3 regions of the Pantoea sp. X-Soil-YNGN-844 genome follow, and region 1 is predicted to be linked to each of the others. Evidence: predicted binding sites of a transcription regulator. Region 1 holds the regulator's gene; each other region holds the start of a gene.

Region 1 (5,855 bases):
CTGGAAGTGGTCGATGCGGTGATCGCCAACTGGTCAGCCGATCGCATTGGTATCCGCGTCTCGCCTATCGGCAGCTTCCAGAATCTGGACAACGGTCCGGATGAAGAAGAAGCGGCGCTGTGGTACATCGGTGAGCTGGCAAAACGCAACATCGCCTATCTGCACCTCTCTGAACCAGACTGGGCCGGCGGCAAGCCTTACACCGACGCCTTCCGCCAGAAAGTGCGCGATCTCTTCCCGGGCGCCATCATTGGTGCCGGTGCTTACACCGTTGAGAAAGCGGATGATCTGATTGGTCGCGGTCTGATCGATGCGGTTGCGTTTGGTCGTGATTACATTGCTAACCCGGATCTGGTTGAGCGTCTCCAGCAGGATGCCCCACTTAACCCACAGCGCCCGGAAAGCTTCTACGGCGGCGGCGCGGAAGGTTATATCGACTACCCGACACTGTAATCTGTTTGGGCTGCCGTCCGGGACGATGACGGCAGCCATTATTCAATGGCGATTTTCGTCGCTATACTTAGCGCCTGGGTCATCCGGCGATGGCGTTTTATTTAAAAGAGGATGTTATGCGTTTACTTCATACCATGCTGCGCGTTGGCGATCTGCAACGTTCAATCGATTTCTACACCCGTGTGCTGGGCATGCGCGTGCTGCGTCAGAGCGAAAACACCGAATATAAATATACCCTGGCGTTCGTAGGCTACACCGACGAAAGCGAAGGTGCGGTGATCGAGCTGACCTACAACTGGGGCGTTGATAAATATGACCTCGGCGATGCTTATGGTCACATCGCGCTAGGCGTCGATGACGCAGCAGCAGCCTGCGAACGTATCCGCAAAGATGGCGGCAACGTGACCCGTGAAGCAGGCCCGGTTAAAGGCGGCTCCACCATTATTGCCTTTGTTGAAGATCCCGATGGCTACAAAATCGAGCTGATCGAAAACAAAGATGCCGGTAACGGCCTGGGCAACTAAACCTGCCTCCCAGCCCGCCTGACCCGGTGGGCTGAATCCCCTTCTCTGCGCTTCATCTGCTGCACCCGGCCCCGTTTTTTGCCATAATACGCGCTGCCCTTTTTCTGCAACGAGATCCTGATGTCTGAATCGAATTCCCCTAATGCACTCAATCAACGTTTCCGTGGCTTCTATCCGGTGGTGATCGACGTTGAAACCGCTGGTTTCAACGCGCAAACCGATGCGTTACTGGAGATTGCCGCTATCACGCTGAAAATGGATGAAGAGGGATGGATTCAGATTGACCAGACGCTGCATTTCAACGTCGAACCCTTTGTCGGATCGCTGCTGCATCCGGAAGCGCTGGCCTTTACCGGTATCGATCCGAGTAATCCGCTGCGCGGTGCGGTGAGTGAATATGAGGCGCTGCACGCCATTTTCAAAATGGTGCGCAAAGGCATTAAAGACAGCGGCTGCAATCGCGCCATTATGGTGGCGCACAATGCCACGTTTGATCTGAACTTTATGTCAGCGGCAGCAGAACGTGCCAGCCTGAAGCGCAATCCGTTTCACCCGTTTGCCACCTTTGATACCGCAGCGCTGAGCGGACTGGTGCTGGGTCAGACGGTGCTGGCGAAAGCCTGTATTGCGGCGGGAATGGAGTTTGACAGTACCCAGGCGCATTCAGCGCTCTATGACACTCAGCAGACAGCGACACTGTTCTGCGAACTGGTGAACCGCTGGAAACGGTTAGGTGGCTGGCCTCTGCCCTTCGCCGGGGGTGACGCAGACGCCACGACATCCGCATAAGGGATGCCACAATGAAAGAGGCCGACATGATGTCGGCCTTTTTTTATTCTGCTTCTTTAAATTTTTCTGCGGTCTCTTTGATCAGCGACTGCAGTTCACCACGCTGTAACATCTCGACGATGATGTCGCATCCACCGACCAGCTCACCATCCACCCACAGCTGTGGGAAGGTCGGCCAGTTAGCGTATTTCGGCAGCTCAGCACGAATGTCCGGATTCTGCAGAATATCCACGTAAGCAAAACGCTCACCGCAGGCTGACAGCGCCTGCACCGCCTGTGCAGAGAAACCGCAGCTTGGCAGTTTCGGGGAACCTTTCATGTACAGCAGGATCGGGTTTTCTGCGATCTGGCGCTGAATTTTTTCTACAGTACTCATAATTGCCTTCCTTAATTCGTTACTTCGTGTTTGTTTATTGTAGCGACTTCGCAGCGTGACTGAAAATGAGATTTTGCTCGCTGCCCGATTAAATGACCATCATTGTTAAGTCCCGCTCGCAGGACATTTAACTTCAGGTATTAACAGCTGGTAACAGTTTAATAATTCGTAATAATTCCGTTGGTATAACATGCTGAAAATGTTCATTTTCAGTGCAATCACGTGGGCTGCAAAGATTAACATTAAAAGGCATTACAGTTTTTAAGCGAACTGGACTAGAATGGCCTGGGCACTGATCCTGGATCAGATTAATCTCAACTTTGTCGCGGTGCGTAGTGGCCCTGACAACTTAACTAATTAATGGACTATGCGTTTAATCATTACGCTTTTTATGCTGGCCTTTGCGCAACTGTTTTTCAACATCGCCGCTGCGTCGCCTCACGCGCCGGTGAACGTCAGTACGCATAAAGCAGAGAAAAAGAGTGCGCGCGACGATGAACGCCGCAAGCGTCGCCCGGTAAAAACGGTGACAAAAAAAACTCGTCTCAGCCCTGATCAAAAACTTAAAACGAAAAAACAGAAAAAAGTCGAACTCACTGCTAAACAGACGCCTGCTAAGAAGACCTCGCTCAAAACCGCCCGTATCAGCAAAAGCAAAGAAAAAAACAAAGAGAAGAAACGCTATGGGCATCAGCGCCAGCTGAAAACCGCTGAGGTCACCACCCGCGAGCCAGGCACGATTAAAATGAGCAAATCCCACCGCCAGCGCTATCAGAAGGCGCGTGAGACCGCAATGACCAAGCTGATGGGGCAGTTGGGTAAACCCTATCAGTGGGGCGGCACTTCTCCACATACAGGTTTCGATTGCAGCGGTCTGGTCTGGTATGCCTATAAAGACCTGGTGAAGTTTAAGATCCCGCGTACCGCTAATGAAATGTATCACCTGCGAGACGCCGCGCCGATCAAGCGTGAGTCGCTGGAGAAAGGCGATCTGGTCTTCTTCCGTATTAATGGCCGCGGCACGGCAGACCACGTCGGCGTTTACCTGGGCGATGGCAAGTTTATTCAGTCGCCGCGTACCGGCAAAGATATTCAGATCAGTGCATTAGGGGAAGATTACTGGCAGCGCCACTATATTGGTGCCCGTCGGGTGATGACGCCGAAAACCATTCGCTGAGCAGCAGTATAGTCCGAAAGAAGCCGGGATAATCCCGGCTTTTTTATTAGTGCAGAATGGCAGTAAAACTAAAGGCCACAATCATCAGCAGACAGCCGATAGTGGTCATCAAAGCCAGTTTCAAATCGGTACTCATTGCTTGCTCCTTAGTCACACACTTTGCAGGGATATGGCATTTTCCCACAGGGTCCGGTAAAAATCTCGTTTTATCCGTTCAGCCTTGTTAGAATCCCGCCTTTGTTGCGCAACGCGCGCATCCCTGATTCCGTTTGCGCATCTTTTCAGGCGTTTTTTCTCCGCCAGTCGCCTGTTTACCGGCCAGAAAAGCCGCATTTTTGCGGAAAAAACCCTGAGCAGACGCAAACGTTTAACATTACGCTTATCATAGAGTTAGGTAAGCACTGGAGTCCGATTTTCATGGCAACAATTAAAGATGTGGCGAAACGCGCTGGCGTCTCAACGACCACCGTTTCGCACGTCATCAATAAAACACGCTTTGTCGCTGAAGAGACACGCGAGGCGGTCTGGCAGGCAATTAAGGAACTGCACTACTCGCCAAGTGCGGTGGCGCGCAGCCTGAAAGTAAACCACACCAAAACGTTGGGCCTGCTTGCCACCTCCAGCGAAGCGCCCTATTTCGCTGAAATTATTGAAGCGGTTGAAAACCACTGTTTTGATAAAGGCTATACGCTGATTCTGGGTAATGCGCATAACGACCTGCAAAAACAGCGCGCCTACCTCAGCATGATGGCGCAGAAGCGCGTCGATGGCCTGCTGGTGATGTGCTCTGAGTATCCGGACGATCTGCTGCAGATGCTGGAAGAGAACCGCAATATCCCGATGGTGGTGATGGACTGGGGTGAATCGCGCGCCGACTTTACCGATACGGTTCTCGATAACGCCTTCCAGGGCGGCTATCTGGCGGGACGTTATCTGATTGAACGCGGACACCGTGATATTGGTGCTATCCCCGGTCAGATGGAGCGTAACACCGGCGGCGGACGCCATGCCGGTTTCCTGAAGGCACTGGAAGAAGCGGGTATTCAGCCGCGTGCCGAGTGGATTGTACAGGGTGACTTTGAGCCGGAATCGGGCTATCAGGCGATGCAGCAGATCCTGTCGCAGAAGCAGCGTCCGACGGCGGTGTTCTGTGGCGGTGACATCATGGCGATGGGCGCGATTTGCGCCGCCGACGAGATGGGTTTGCGCGTCCCACAGGATATTTCGGTGATCGGCTATGACAATGTGCGCAACGCCCGTTATTTCGCACCGGCCCTGACCACAGTGCATCAGCCTAAAGCCCAGTTGGGTGAGAAAGCGCTGGAAATGCTTCTGGACCGCATTACCAGTAAGCGCGAAGTGTCACAAACGATTGAGGTCCATCCCACGCTGATTGAGCGCCGTTCCGTGGCCGATGGCCCGTTCCGCGACTATCGCCGTTAATGCTCGCTTAACCACTCCTGATTAAGAGTTTGCGCATCACCCAGATAGCTGAGCAACCAGCCTGTCGCCGGTGATGCGCGATCCTCAGCCCAGCTGACGCAACAGGGGCTATCCGGAAATGCCACCGGCAGCGTCAGTTCGACCAGCTCGCCGCTGTCGAGCAGTGGTCTGGCCAGATGACCCGGCACCATCGCCACACATAAGCCTGCCTGCACGCATTCCAGTCCGGTTTGCCACTCCGGCACCACCAGCCTGCGCTGGTTATCCAGCGTCCATGTCATACGACGCGGCAGTGCGCGTGATGTATCTTCCAGCACCAGTGACGGCCAGCTACGCAGCGTATCATCATCGATCTGGCTCGCCTGCGTCAGAGGATGCTCGGGCGCGACCACGCAACGCCAGTTGAGCATACCCATATCGCGAAATGCAAACCGTCCGCCTACCGGAATCGCCTGAGTGGCCCCAATCGCAACTTCCACCCGACCGTCGGCCAGCGCATCCCAGACGCCGTTAAAAACTTCATAGCTGATGATCAGTTCCATATCGGGAAAGTGGCGATAGAAGTCTTTAACCAGCTGCCGGGTGCGCTGAGGTTTTGCGATACGGTCAACGGCAATGCTGAGCTGCCCCCGCCAGCCGTTGGCCAGTTGCTGACACTGCCGCCGGGTGGCAAGCATTTTTTTGATGACGCTGCGCCCTTCCCGGACAAAATGTTCGCCTGCTGGCGTCAGCACTACTTCGCGATGCTGGCGTTCGAACAGTGGCACTGCCAGCCAGTTCTCCAGCTGACGCACCGTGTAGCTGATAGCAGAGGGCACCCGATGTAACTCCTGCGCGGCGGCGCTGAAACTGCCCCCGCGGGCAACCGCGTCAACGACCTCTAATGCATATTCTGACCACATAATCTGCCTTCAAAAATTTTAACAGCAACCGGCAAATATTACCGTTTCACAGCGGCAAACGCACCTTTTACACTCTGCCGCGTTTATCCTGCAAAAATGAGAATGAGATGCTGTCGAATAAAGGATTTATGCCCTATCTTGCCCTGCTGAGCATGCTCGGCTTTTTAGCCACTGACATGTATCTGCCCGCC
Region 2 (5,855 bases), 1.5 Mb from region 1:
TGCTGGTCAGGGCTTCAATCTTGGCCTGCGGGATGTGATGTCGCTGGCCGAAACCCTGGCCGCCGCCCATCGCCAGCAGCAGGACCCCGGCAGCTATACGGTGCTGAACCATTACCAGCAGCGTCGTCAGCCCGACCGCGCCGCGACCATCGGTATTACCGACGGGCTGGTTCGTGTCTTTGCGAATCGCTATGGCCCGATGGTGGCCGGTCGCAACCTGGGTCTGCTGGCGATGGATCATCTGCCGTGGCTACGAAATCAACTGGCTGAGCGTACGCTTGGCTGGGTTAAGCGTTAATAAAGAGGCTCAGATGCAAACTTTTGATGTGGTGATTGCCGGTGGCGGTATGGTGGGGCTGGCAGTGGCCTGCGGCTTGCAGGGCAGCGGACTGCGCATCGCCGTGCTGGAAAAATCGCCGGAGCCACCGCTGGCGCTGAGTGCGTCTCCGTCCATTCGCGTATCGGCAATCAACGCTGCCAGCGAACGGCTGCTGCAGAAGCTGGATGTCTGGTCGACCATTCTCTCGCTGCGCTGCCGCGCATATCACGGCATGGAAGTGTGGGATAAGGACAGTTTCGGCACCATCGCCTTTGATGATGAGCAGCAGGGCCTGTCGCATCTGGGCCATATCATCGAAAATCCGGTGATTCATAACGCGCTCTGGCAACGCGCCAGCGCCTGCAGTGACGTAACGTTGATGGCACCCTCGCAGTTACAGCAGGTGGCGTTTGGCGACAATGAAGCCTTTATTACCCTGCAGGATGGCAGCATGTTAAGCGCGCGATTAATGATTGCCGCTGACGGGGCTAACTCCTGGCTGCGTAATAAAGCCGATATTCCGCTGACCTTCTGGGATTACGATCACCATGCGTTAGTGGCTAACGTCCGCACTGAGAAGCCGCACGACGCGGTGGCGCGCCAGGTGTTCCACGGCGACGGCATTCTGGCTTTCCTGCCGATGCAGGATCCCCATCTGAGCTCCATCGTCTGGTCGCTCTCGCCGCAGGAAGCGAGTCGTCTGGAAACCATGCCGGAAGCGCTGTTCAATCAGCAGCTCTCGGTGGCGTTTGATATGCGCCTTGGCCTGTGCCAGCTCGAGAGCGAGCGTAAGTCGTTCCCGCTGGTGGCGCGCTATGCCCGCAACTTTGCGGCACACCGTCTGGCGCTGGTGGGCGATGCGGCCCACACCATTCATCCACTGGCGGGTCAGGGCGTTAACCTTGGCTTTATGGATGCCGCCGAATTGATTGGTGAAATTCGCCGTCTGCATCAACAGGGTAAAGATATTGGTCAGCACCTTTATCTGCGTCGCTACGAGCGCAGCCGTAAGCACAGTGCTGCCATGATGCTGGCGGGAATGCAGGGCTTCCGTGAAATGTTCGCCGGTAATAATCCGGCAAAAAAACTGCTGCGCGATGTCGGTCTGAAACTGGCCGATCGCCTGCCGGGTGTCAAACCGGTGATGCTGAAGCAGGCGATGGGCCTGAATGATTTACCCGCATGGCTACGCTAAATCCACACCTTCTGATAAGCCAGCATCTGCTGGCTTTTTTTATACCTGACCCCCTCTGCACCACCAAAAGGCAACGCTGCACCATCAGGGATCTTCGTTTGATTTATTCTAATTTTGCGACTGAATTCGCATTACTTTTTCTCACTCATCTCCTGGCAGAGTGCGGAATTTTTTTAACATCCTGAATGCCATCCCGCATAAATTTGCTGCGTATATTTAAAAACTCTGCATTTATTGCGCGATTAATCACAAAATTGCAGTTTTTTATCCTGTGGTCAGCTGTTCCTGGTTAGGCTGTGCATCTGCTTTCGACCCCGGTTTGCTTATGGTTAATCGTCAGATTCGGTGGTAACGTCAGCCGTAAGAGAACGTTTGCGTCGGCACTGAATTCCGGCGCACTTTTGCACTCAAACGCTTCTGCACAGGATGGTTATGACTCAGCAAACACCTCTGTTTGAACAGCATCAGGCCTGCGGTGCCCGCATGGTGGATTTTCATGGCTGGATGATGCCGCTGCACTATGGTTCCCAGATGGATGAACATCATGTGGTGCGCAGCGACGCCGGTATGTTTGATGTCTCTCACATGACCATTGTTGACCTGACAGGTCCGCGTACCCGCGAATTCCTGCGCTACCTGCTGGCAAATGATGTGGCAAAACTGACGCAGCCGGGCAAAGCGCTCTACACCGGCATGCTGAATGCTTCAGGTGGCGTCATTGATGATTTGATTGTTTACTTTATGAGCGAAACGTTCTTCAGGCTGGTGGTGAACTCCGCGACCCGTGAGAAGGACCTCGCCTGGATTACCCAACACGCAGAGGGCTATGGCATTACGCTCACCGAACGTGATGACCTGGCGCTGATTGCCGTGCAGGGGCCGCAGGCGCAGCAGAAAGCGCAGACCCTGTTCAGCGAAGAGCAGCGTCAGGCCGTCGCAGGCATAAAGCCGTTTTTCGGTGTGCAGTCAGGTGACCTGTTTATCGCTACCACCGGCTACACCGGCGAAGCGGGCTATGAAATTGCGATGCCCGCAGAAGAAGCGGCCGATTTCTGGCAGCGTCTGCTGGCCGCTGGTGTAAAACCGGCTGGCCTTGGCGCACGCGATACGCTGCGTCTGGAGGCGGGTATGAATCTTTATGGTCAGGAGATGGATGAAGGCGTGTCACCGCTGGCCGCCAACATGGGCTGGACCGTCTGCTGGGAACCCGCCGATCGCGATTTCATCGGCCGGGAAGCGCTGGAACTGCAGCGTGAACGTGGCACCGAAAAACTGGTGGGGCTGATCCTCACAGAAAAAGGGGTGCTGCGTAACGGCCAGCCGGTGCGTTTCACCGATGACCAGGGGCAGTTGCAGGAAGGCATCATCACCAGTGGTTCTTTCTCGCCGACGCTGGGTTACAGCATCGCCCTGGCGCGTGTTCCAGCCTCTATTGGCAGCACTGCCATCGTTGAGATCCGTAACCGCCAGATGCCGGTTCAGGTTACCCGTCCCGTTTTTGTCCGCGCCGGTAAACCGGTCGCCCAGTAAATTTTATTCAGGAGAAATGGCCAATGAGCAATGTGCCGAATACGTTGAAGTACCGCGACAGCCACGAATGGGTGCGCAAAGAAGCCGATGGCAGCTACACGGTGGGGATTACGGAACATGCGCAGGAGTTACTGGGCGACATGGTATTTGTTGATCTGCCTGAAGTGGGCGCGACGTTTGCTGCCGGTGAAGAGTGCGCGGTTGCTGAATCCGTTAAAGCGGCTTCAGACATCTATGCGCCGATCAGCGGTGAGATTGTGGCGGTCAACGAAGCGCTGACCGACTCACCGGAGCAGGTCAACAGCGAGCCTTATGACGGCGGCTGGTTATTTAAAATCAAAGCCAGCGACGCATCTGAAATCGACACGCTGCTGGATGCGGATGCTTATAAAGCTTCCATCGACGAGTAGTCGTCAGGCGGCCTCGTGCAGAGGCCGCAGATTTCTGTTTGCTCTCCGGTTCCCCCAGCCCGATTCAGGATTTACTGCTAATGACTCAGACTCTCAGCCAGCTTGAACACAACGGTGCATTCATCGAGCGCCATATTGGTCCTTCACCTGAGCAGCAGGCGCAGATGCTTGACGCGATTGGTGCCCGTTCGCTGGACGCGTTAATCAGCACGATTGTGCCGGCAGACATTCAGCTGCCAGGCCCGCCCGCGGTGGGCGAAGCCGCCACGGAACAGCAGGCGCTGGCCGAACTGAAAGCCATTGCCAGCCAGAATCTGCGGTACAAATCCTGGATAGGTATGGGATACAGCGCGGTCATCACCCCGCCGGTCATCCTGCGTAACATGCTGGAGAATCCGGGCTGGTACACCGCCTATACGCCGTATCAGCCTGAAGTTTCACAAGGCCGTCTGGAAGCGCTGCTGAACTTCCAGCAGCTGACGCTGGATCTCACCGGCATGGATATCGCGTCTGCCTCACTGCTGGATGAAGCCACTGCTGCTGCCGAAGCAATGGCGATGGCAAAGCGCGTCAGCAAGCTCAAAAACGCCAATAAATTCTTTATTGCCGACGATATTCATCCGCAGACGCTGGATGTGGTTCGTACCCGTGCGGAGACGTTCGGCTTCGAATTGATCATTGATAGCGACGACAAGGCATCCGATCACGACGATCTTTTTGGTGTACTGCTGCAACAGGTGGGCACCACCGGTGAAGCGCACGATTACAGCGCGCTGATTGCCGGTCTGAAAGCTCGTAATGTCGTGGTCAGCATGGCGGCAGACTTTATGTCGCTGGTGTTACTGGAAGCGCCGGGCAAGCAGGGCGCAGACATCGTCTTTGGTTCCGCTCAGCGCTTCGGCGTGCCGATGGGTTACGGCGGCCCGCATGCCGCCTTCTTCGCCAGCCGCGATGAGCATAAACGCTCCATGCCAGGCCGCATCATCGGTGTGTCACGTGATGCCGCGGGCAATACGGCGCTGCGTATGGCGATGCAGACCCGTGAACAACATATCCGCCGTGAAAAGGCCAACTCCAACATCTGTACTTCTCAGGTGCTGCTGGCCAACATCGCCGGTCTCTACGCGGTGTTCCACGGCCCGGCCGGTCTGAAACGCATTGCCTTACGCATTCACCGCTTCACGAATATTCTGGCAGCCGGACTGCAACAGGGCGGCCTGAAGCTGCGCCATCAGCACTGGTTCGATACGCTGACGGTGGAAGTGGCGGATAAAGCCGCCGTGCTGAACCGCGCCCTGAGCTTTGGCGTTAACCTGCGCAGCGACATCCATAACGCCGTTGGCATCACGCTGGATGAAACCACCAGCCGCGACGATATTCTGGCGCTGTTCGCTATTCTGCTGGGTGATGAGCACGGCCAGGATCTGGAAAAGCTCGACAGCGAAGTGGCCAGTGAAAGTCACGCGATTCCGGCTGGCCTGCAACGCCACAGCGAAATCCTGACCCATCCGGTGTTCAACCGTCATCACAGCGAAACCGAGATGATGCGTTACATGCACAGCCTGGAGAAAAAGGATCTGGCGCTGAATCAGGCGATGATCCCGCTCGGTTCCTGCACCATGAAGCTGAATGCCGCCGCCGAAATGATCCCGATCACCTGGCCGGAATTTGCGGAGCTGCATCCGTTCTGTCCGGCTGAACAGGCTATCGGCTATCTGCAGATGATCGGCCAGCTTTCACAGTGGCTGGTGCAGCTCACCGGCTATGACGCACTCTGTATGCAGCCGAACTCCGGCGCGCAGGGTGAATATGCCGGACTGCTGGCGATCCGCCGCTATCACGAAAGCCGCGGCGAGGGCGATCGTCACCTCTGCCTGATCCCGAGCTCGGCGCACGGTACGAACCCGGCATCCGCCCAGATGGCGGGCATGGACGTGGTGGTGGTGGCCTGCGATAAACAGGGCAACATCGACCTTGGCGACCTGCGTGAAAAAGCGGCGCAGGCGGGCAATAAGCTCTCATGCATCATGGTGACGTATCCGTCCACCCACGGCGTTTACGAAGAGACCATCCGTGAGGTGTGCCAGATTGTGCATCAGTACGGCGGCCAGGTATATCTGGATGGCGCGAACATGAATGCGCAGGTCGGCATCACCACGCCGGGCTATATCGGCGCGGATGTCTCGCACCTCAATCTGCATAAAACCTTCTGCATTCCACACGGCGGCGGCGGTCCGGGTATGGGACCGATTGGCGTGAAAGCGCATCTGGCGCCGTTTGTTCCGGGGCACAGCGTGGTGCAGATCGACGGTGTACTGACGCAGCAGGGCGCGGTCTCCGCAGCGCCGTTTGGCAGCGCCTCGATTCTGCCGATCAGCTGGATGTACATTCGCATGATGGG
Region 3 (5,855 bases), 1.0 Mb from region 1:
GTCGCCTTTGGCCACGTGGCTTTATTATCTTGAGCACCTGCATACTCAGGCCATCGAACTGGGTCTGGACCGTATTCGTCAGGTAGCGCTTCGTCTCGACCTGCTGAAACCCGCTCCTTTTGTCTTTACCGTGGCCGGTACGAATGGCAAAGGCACCACCTGTCGCACTCTGGAAACGCTGCTGATCGCTGCGGGCTACCGCGTTGGCGTCTACAGCTCGCCGCATCTGGTGCGTTATACCGAACGCGTCCGGGTTCAGGGCGAGGAGCTTGGTGAAGCGCAGCACTGCGCCAGCTTTGCGGAGATTGAAGCCGGACGGGCTGATATTTCGCTGACCTACTTCGAATTCGGCACGCTCTCCGCACTGAATCTGTTCCGCCAGGCGCAACTGGATGTCGTGATCCTCGAAGTCGGCCTCGGCGGACGACTGGATGCCACCAACATCGTGGATGCCGATGTCGCCGTAGTCACCAGCATCGCGCTGGATCACACCGACTGGCTGGGCCCGGATCGCGAAAGCATCGGGCGCGAGAAAGCGGGTGTGTTCCGGGCAGGGAAACCGGCAGTAGTCGGTGAACCCGATATGCCACACAGCATCGCTGTGGTCGCGCAGGAAAAAGGCGCTCAGCTGTTACAGCGCAACCGCGACTGGTCCTGGCATGCCCAGGCCGAAAGCTGGTCGCTGCGTGATGCGCAGGGCGAGCTGAACGATCTGCCGCTGCCTCAGGTGCCGCTGCCTAACGCGGCGACCGCGCTGGTGGCGTTGCGTGTTTCAGGGCTTGAGGTCAGTGAGATGCAGATTCGCGCCAGCCTGCCGCTGGCGATGTTGCCAGGGCGGTTCCAGACGATAAGTGAATCACCGCGCGTGATTCTGGATGTCGCTCATAACCCGCACGCGGCAGGCTATCTGGCGTCGCGTCTGGCGACGCTGCCGAAACGCGGCAAAGTGCATGCCGTCGTGGGCATGTTGCATGATAAAGATATCGCCGGAACGCTCGCGGCATTGGCTCCAATGGTTGATGCCTGGTACTGTGCACCGCTTGACGGTCCGCGCGGTGCCAGTGCAGAGCAGCTGCTGGACGCGCTGCCGCAGGGCGAGGCCTTTGGTTCAGTTGAACTCGCCTGGCAGCAGGCGCGCGAGCGGGCTGTGCCGCAGGACACTGTGCTGGTCTGTGGTTCATTCCACACGGTGGCACAGGTCATGGAATCGATTGAAACGGAGAAAGGACGTGGCTAGTAAGTTTCAGAACCGTTTAGTCGGCACCGTTATTCTGGTCGCCGTTGGCGTGATTGTGCTGCCAGGGCTGCTGGATGGTCAGAAAAAGCATTACAAAGAGGAGTTCGCCGCCATTCCGCTGGTGCCGAAACCTGACGATCAGCAGGACAGCGAAATGGTGCCGCCGGTAACCCAGTCGCTGCCGGCTCAGCCGCCGGAAGGCGCAGGCAGCGCCGTCAATAGCAGCAATGGCAATGGTAAAACCAACGCCACGGCGGAGCAGGGGCGGACGCAGCCGGATGAAGAGAGCGATCCGGTCGTGGTCTCGCCGCCGCCGGTTCATCAGTCTGTGCCTGCGCAGACGGTGACGAAGCCGAAAGTGGCAGAGCAGCAGAAACCGAAGGCCATCGAGCAGCCTAAGCAGAAGCCGGTTGAACAGCAGAAGCCAAAAATCGTTGAGCAGCCCAAACCGAAGCCGGTTGAGCAACCTAAAGCGGTTGAGCAGCCGAAGCAGGAAGAAGCGCCAAAAGCGGCAGAGACCACGGCTCCGGCGGGGCAGGCTTATGTGGTGCAGTTAGGTGCGCTGAAGAACGCCAGCAAAGTAAATGAGATTGTCGCGCAGTTGCGGCTGTCGGGTTATCGCGCCTTTACCGTGCCGTCAACGCCGGTTCAGGGCCAGATTACCCGTATCTACGTTGGCCCTGATGCCTCGAAAGCTAAAATGCAGAGTGCAGTGGGTGAACTGAAAAACATCTCAGGACTGGGCGGTGTCGTAAAACCCTACAGCGCCCGTTAGCGCGGTGATTGGCGCTGCCGATAGCAGTAACAGGCTGCGTCTTTTACCGGGCAGGCAGCGCGCTTAACGCGCGCTGCCACGAAGAATAGTGACGATTTTCAACGGCCTGTCCGGTTGAGAATCATCCGGGCGATTGCGGTTTTTTTCATCGCCTTTTTTATGGATGCAGAAAAAGAAAACCGCTACGCAAACGTTTTCTTTTTCTGTTAGAATGCGCCCCGAACTGGATGCAGGGGTGCAATTGCACTGGCGCTGGAAGAGTTCATGATCTGGATTGATTACGTCATTATTGCGGTAGTTGGTTTTTCGGCTCTGGTCAGCCTGGTTCGTGGGTTTGTCCGGGAAGCCTTATCTCTCGTTACCTGGGGATGCGCGTTTTTTGTCGCCAGTCATTACTACGCCTACCTTGCAGTCTGGTTTACAGGTTTTGACGACGAACTGGTTCGTAACGGTATCGCCATCGGTGTGCTGTTTGTGGCGACCCTGATTGTGGGCGCCATTGTGAACTACGTTATCGGCACGCTGGTGGAAAAAACCGGCCTGTCGGGAACCGACCGGGTGTTGGGCGTCTGTTTCGGGGCGTTGCGTGGTGTGCTGATCGTAGCCGCTTTGCTGTTCTTCCTTGATACATTCACTGGCTTTTCTAAAAGTCCGGACTGGCAACAGTCTCAACTCATTCCCGAGTTCAGTTATATCATCAGGTGGTTCTTTGATTACCTGAAAAGCACGTCGAGTTTTTTACCCCGGTGATGTGACCGGGTGTGCGGCTAAATGAGGAAATGACAACATGTGCGGTATTGTCGGTATCACCGGTTTCATGCCGGTCAACCAGTCGATCTATGACGCGTTAACGGTGCTCCAGCACCGCGGGCAGGATGCCGCAGGCATTTGTACTATCGATGCGCTGAAATGTTTTCGCCTGCGAAAGGCAAACGGCCTGGTCAGCGACGTTTTCGAAGCACGCCACATGCAGCGACTGCAGGGCAATATGGGGATCGGTCACGCGCGTTATCCCACCGCGGGCAGCTCCAGTGCCTCTGAAGCGCAGCCATTCTACGTAAACTCCCCGTATGGCATCACCCTGGCGCACAACGGTAACCTGACCAACGCCCATGTGCTGCGTAAGCACCTGTTCGAAAAGGGTCGCCGTCACGTTAATACCACCTCAGATTCTGAAATCCTGCTGAACATTTTTGCGCAGGAGTTAGATCGTTTTCAAAACGATCCGCTGGAAGCTGACAACATTTTTGCTGCGGTGGCTGCGGTACATCAGCAGGTTCGCGGTGCCTACGCCGTCGTAGCGATGATTATCGGCCACGGCATGGTGGCCTTCCGCGACCCTAACGGCATCCGTCCGCTGGTGCTGGGCAAGCGCGTTATCGCCGATGGCCGCACCGAATATATGGTCGCCTCCGAGAGTGTCGCGCTGGATACGCTGGGCTTTGAGTTCATCCGTGACGTTGCACCGGGTGAAGCGGTTTATGTCACTGAAGCCGGCCAGCTTTCGACCCGCCAGTGTGCTGAAAACCCGAAAAGCAATCCGTGCCTGTTCGAGTATGTCTACTTTGCGCGTCCGGATTCCTTCCTGGACAAGATTTCGGTCTACAGCGCTCGTGTCCGCATGGGTACTAAGCTGGGCGAGAAAATTGCCCGCGAGTGGGAAGATCTCGATATCGATGTTGTGATTCCGATTCCGGAAACCTCAACCGATATCGCGCTGGAAATCGCCCGTATTCTCGACAAGCCTTATCGTCAGGGCTTCGTGAAAAACCGCTACGTTGGCCGTACCTTTATCATGCCGGGACAGCAGTTACGTCGCAGCGCAGTACGCCGCAAGCTCAACGCGAACCGCGCTGAATTCCGTGATAAAAACGTGCTGCTGGTGGATGACTCTATCGTGCGCGGTACGACTTCAGAGCAGATTATTGAGATGGCGCGTGAAGCAGGTGCAAAACGCGTTTACCTGGCCTCAGCGGCACCGGAAATTCGTTTCCCTAACGTCTACGGCATCGATATGCCGAGCGCCACGGAACTGATTGCGCACGGCCGCGAAGTGGAAGAGATTCGCCAGCTGATTAAAGCCGATGCATTGATTTTCCAGGATCTCGACGATCTGATTGAAGCGGTGCGTGAAGAGAACCCGGACATTGCACAATTTGAGTGCTCGGTGTTCAACGGTATTTACGTGACGAAAGATGTTGACCAGCAGTATCTGGAGTATCTGGAGTCGCTGCGTAATGATGATGCCAAAGCGCTTCAGCGCCAGAACGAAGTCGAAAACCTTGAGCTGCACAACGAAGGCTGATACCCATCCATAGTCGGGCAGCATAAAGCAGGGCGGGAGCAATCCCGCCCTGTTTGTTTTCAGAAACCCGCTGGCCGCGTATGATGGCGCATTGGCTGACATAAGGTTGGAATATGAAACGACTCATCATTGGCATCTCTGGCGCAAGCGGGGTGATCTATGGCGTGCGCATGCTGCAGGTGTTGCAGCAGGTGGAAGAGGTAGAAACGCATCTGGTCATGAGCCAGGCGGCACGTCAGACGCTGGGGCTGGAGAGCGACTATTCGCTGCGTGACGTGCAGGCGCTGGCCGATGTGGTGCATGACGTGCGCGATATTGCAGCAAATATCTCGTCGGGATCGTTCAAAACGCTGGGCATGGCGATTTTACCCTGCTCAATGAAAACGCTTTCAGGCATTGTGCACAGCTACAGTGACTCATTGCTGACCCGTGCGGCTGATGTGGTATTAAAGGAGCAGCGTAAGCTGGTGTTGTGCGTACGCGAAACCCCGCTGCATGTTGGCCACCTGCGGATGATGACCACCGCGGCTGAACTGGGTGCCATTATCATGCCGCCCGTGCCGGCGTTTTATCATCGGCCTGAAACCATCGATCAGCTCATCGACCAGACCGTGAATCGGGTAATCGATCAGTTCGATATCGAATTACCGGAAGATCTCTTTATGCGCTGGCAGGGTGCATAAAGTTCCGCTGGCGCACTCATTTAGTGCATAAGCGCGCCTCGGATCACTCTTCGTGCATTTGACGCACCAAAAGTTAACAACGTCGCTTTTTCTCTTTTACTTCACTGCTATATTCCCCTCACAAACACAGCGTTTTCGCCTGTCTGTCATCACGTTAACGCCGTGGATAACTTGCAGAACTGGCATGAAACATGCAAATTACTTTGCGCAAACACATCACGAACCACATAACAAAAAGCACTTCACTTGAGGGTAATCTATGAAAAAGCGTGTTCTGGCTCTTTCCCTGATGCTGGGCTTAACCAGTGCTGCCAGCGTCTTCGCTGCAGTTCCGGGTTCAATCCGTATCGGCACAGATCCAACTTACCCACCGTTTGAGTCGAAAGACGCACAAGGCAAGTTAGTGGGCTTTGATATCGATCTCGCTAACGAAATCTGTAAACGTATTCATACCCAATGTACCTATGTTGAAAGCGACTTTGATGCGCTGATCCCCTCGCTGAAAGCGAAGAAAATTGATGCCATCATCTCCTCACTTTCCATCACAGCAAAACGTCAGGAAGAGATCGCCTTCTCGGAAAAACTCTATGCGGCGAACGCGCGCTTAGTGGCACCGAAGGGATCGAAAATTGAGCCGACCATTGAGTCGCTGAAAGGCAAAAACATCGGTCTGTTGCAGGGCACCACCCAGGAAACCTACGCCAATCAGAACTGGCGGCCAAAAGGGGTGAATGTTACGCCTTATGCTAACCAGGATCTGGTTTATCAGGATCTGAACGCCGGTCGTATTGATGCGGCCTTCCAGGATGAAGTGCAGGCCAGCGAAGGTTTCCTGAAGCAGCCAGTCGGTAAAAA

The links. The regulator PurR, encoded in region 1, represses purine synthesis genes. The targets are predictions, from matches to a motif close to CANGCAAACGTTTGCNTG.
Region 2: gcvT (glycine cleavage system aminomethyltransferase GcvT) is a predicted target of PurR. The motif match lies at 1,876-1,893, and genes of this name have one in related genera.
Region 3: cvpA (colicin V production protein) is a predicted target of PurR. The motif match lies at 2,196-2,213, and genes of this name have one in related genera.

The regions. Positions count from the first base shown of each region.
Region 1 is NZ_AP036007.1:1,823,423-1,829,277, reverse strand. It holds gene AC6I8C_RS08500 (alkene reductase) at 1-453, shown strand, start outside; gene gloA (lactoylglutathione lyase) at 570-977, shown strand; gene rnt (ribonuclease T) at 1,098-1,766, shown strand; gene AC6I8C_RS08485 (Grx4 family monothiol glutaredoxin) at 1,810-2,145, opposite strand; gene AC6I8C_RS08480 (C40 family peptidase) at 2,510-3,319, shown strand; gene cydH (cytochrome bd-I oxidase subunit CydH) at 3,366-3,455, opposite strand; gene purR (HTH-type transcriptional repressor PurR) at 3,737-4,762, shown strand; gene punR (DNA-binding transcriptional activator PunR) at 4,759-5,664, opposite strand; gene punC (purine nucleoside transporter PunC) at 5,772-5,855, shown strand, end outside.
Region 2 is NZ_AP036007.1:3,305,543-3,311,397, reverse strand. It holds gene ubiH (2-octaprenyl-6-methoxyphenyl hydroxylase) at 1-298, shown strand, start outside; gene ubiI (FAD-dependent 2-octaprenylphenol hydroxylase) at 312-1,514, shown strand; gene gcvT (glycine cleavage system aminomethyltransferase GcvT) at 1,947-3,044, shown strand; gene gcvH (glycine cleavage system protein GcvH) at 3,068-3,454, shown strand; gene gcvP (aminomethyl-transferring glycine dehydrogenase) at 3,535-5,855, shown strand, end outside.
Region 3 is NZ_AP036007.1:2,844,882-2,850,736, reverse strand. It holds gene folC (bifunctional tetrahydrofolate synthase/dihydrofolate synthase) at 1-1,237, shown strand, start outside; gene dedD (cell division protein DedD) at 1,230-2,012, shown strand; gene cvpA (colicin V production protein) at 2,277-2,762, shown strand; gene purF (amidophosphoribosyltransferase) at 2,800-4,317, shown strand; gene AC6I8C_RS13145 (UbiX family flavin prenyltransferase) at 4,431-5,000, shown strand; gene argT (lysine/arginine/ornithine ABC transporter substrate-binding protein ArgT) at 5,260-5,855, shown strand, end outside.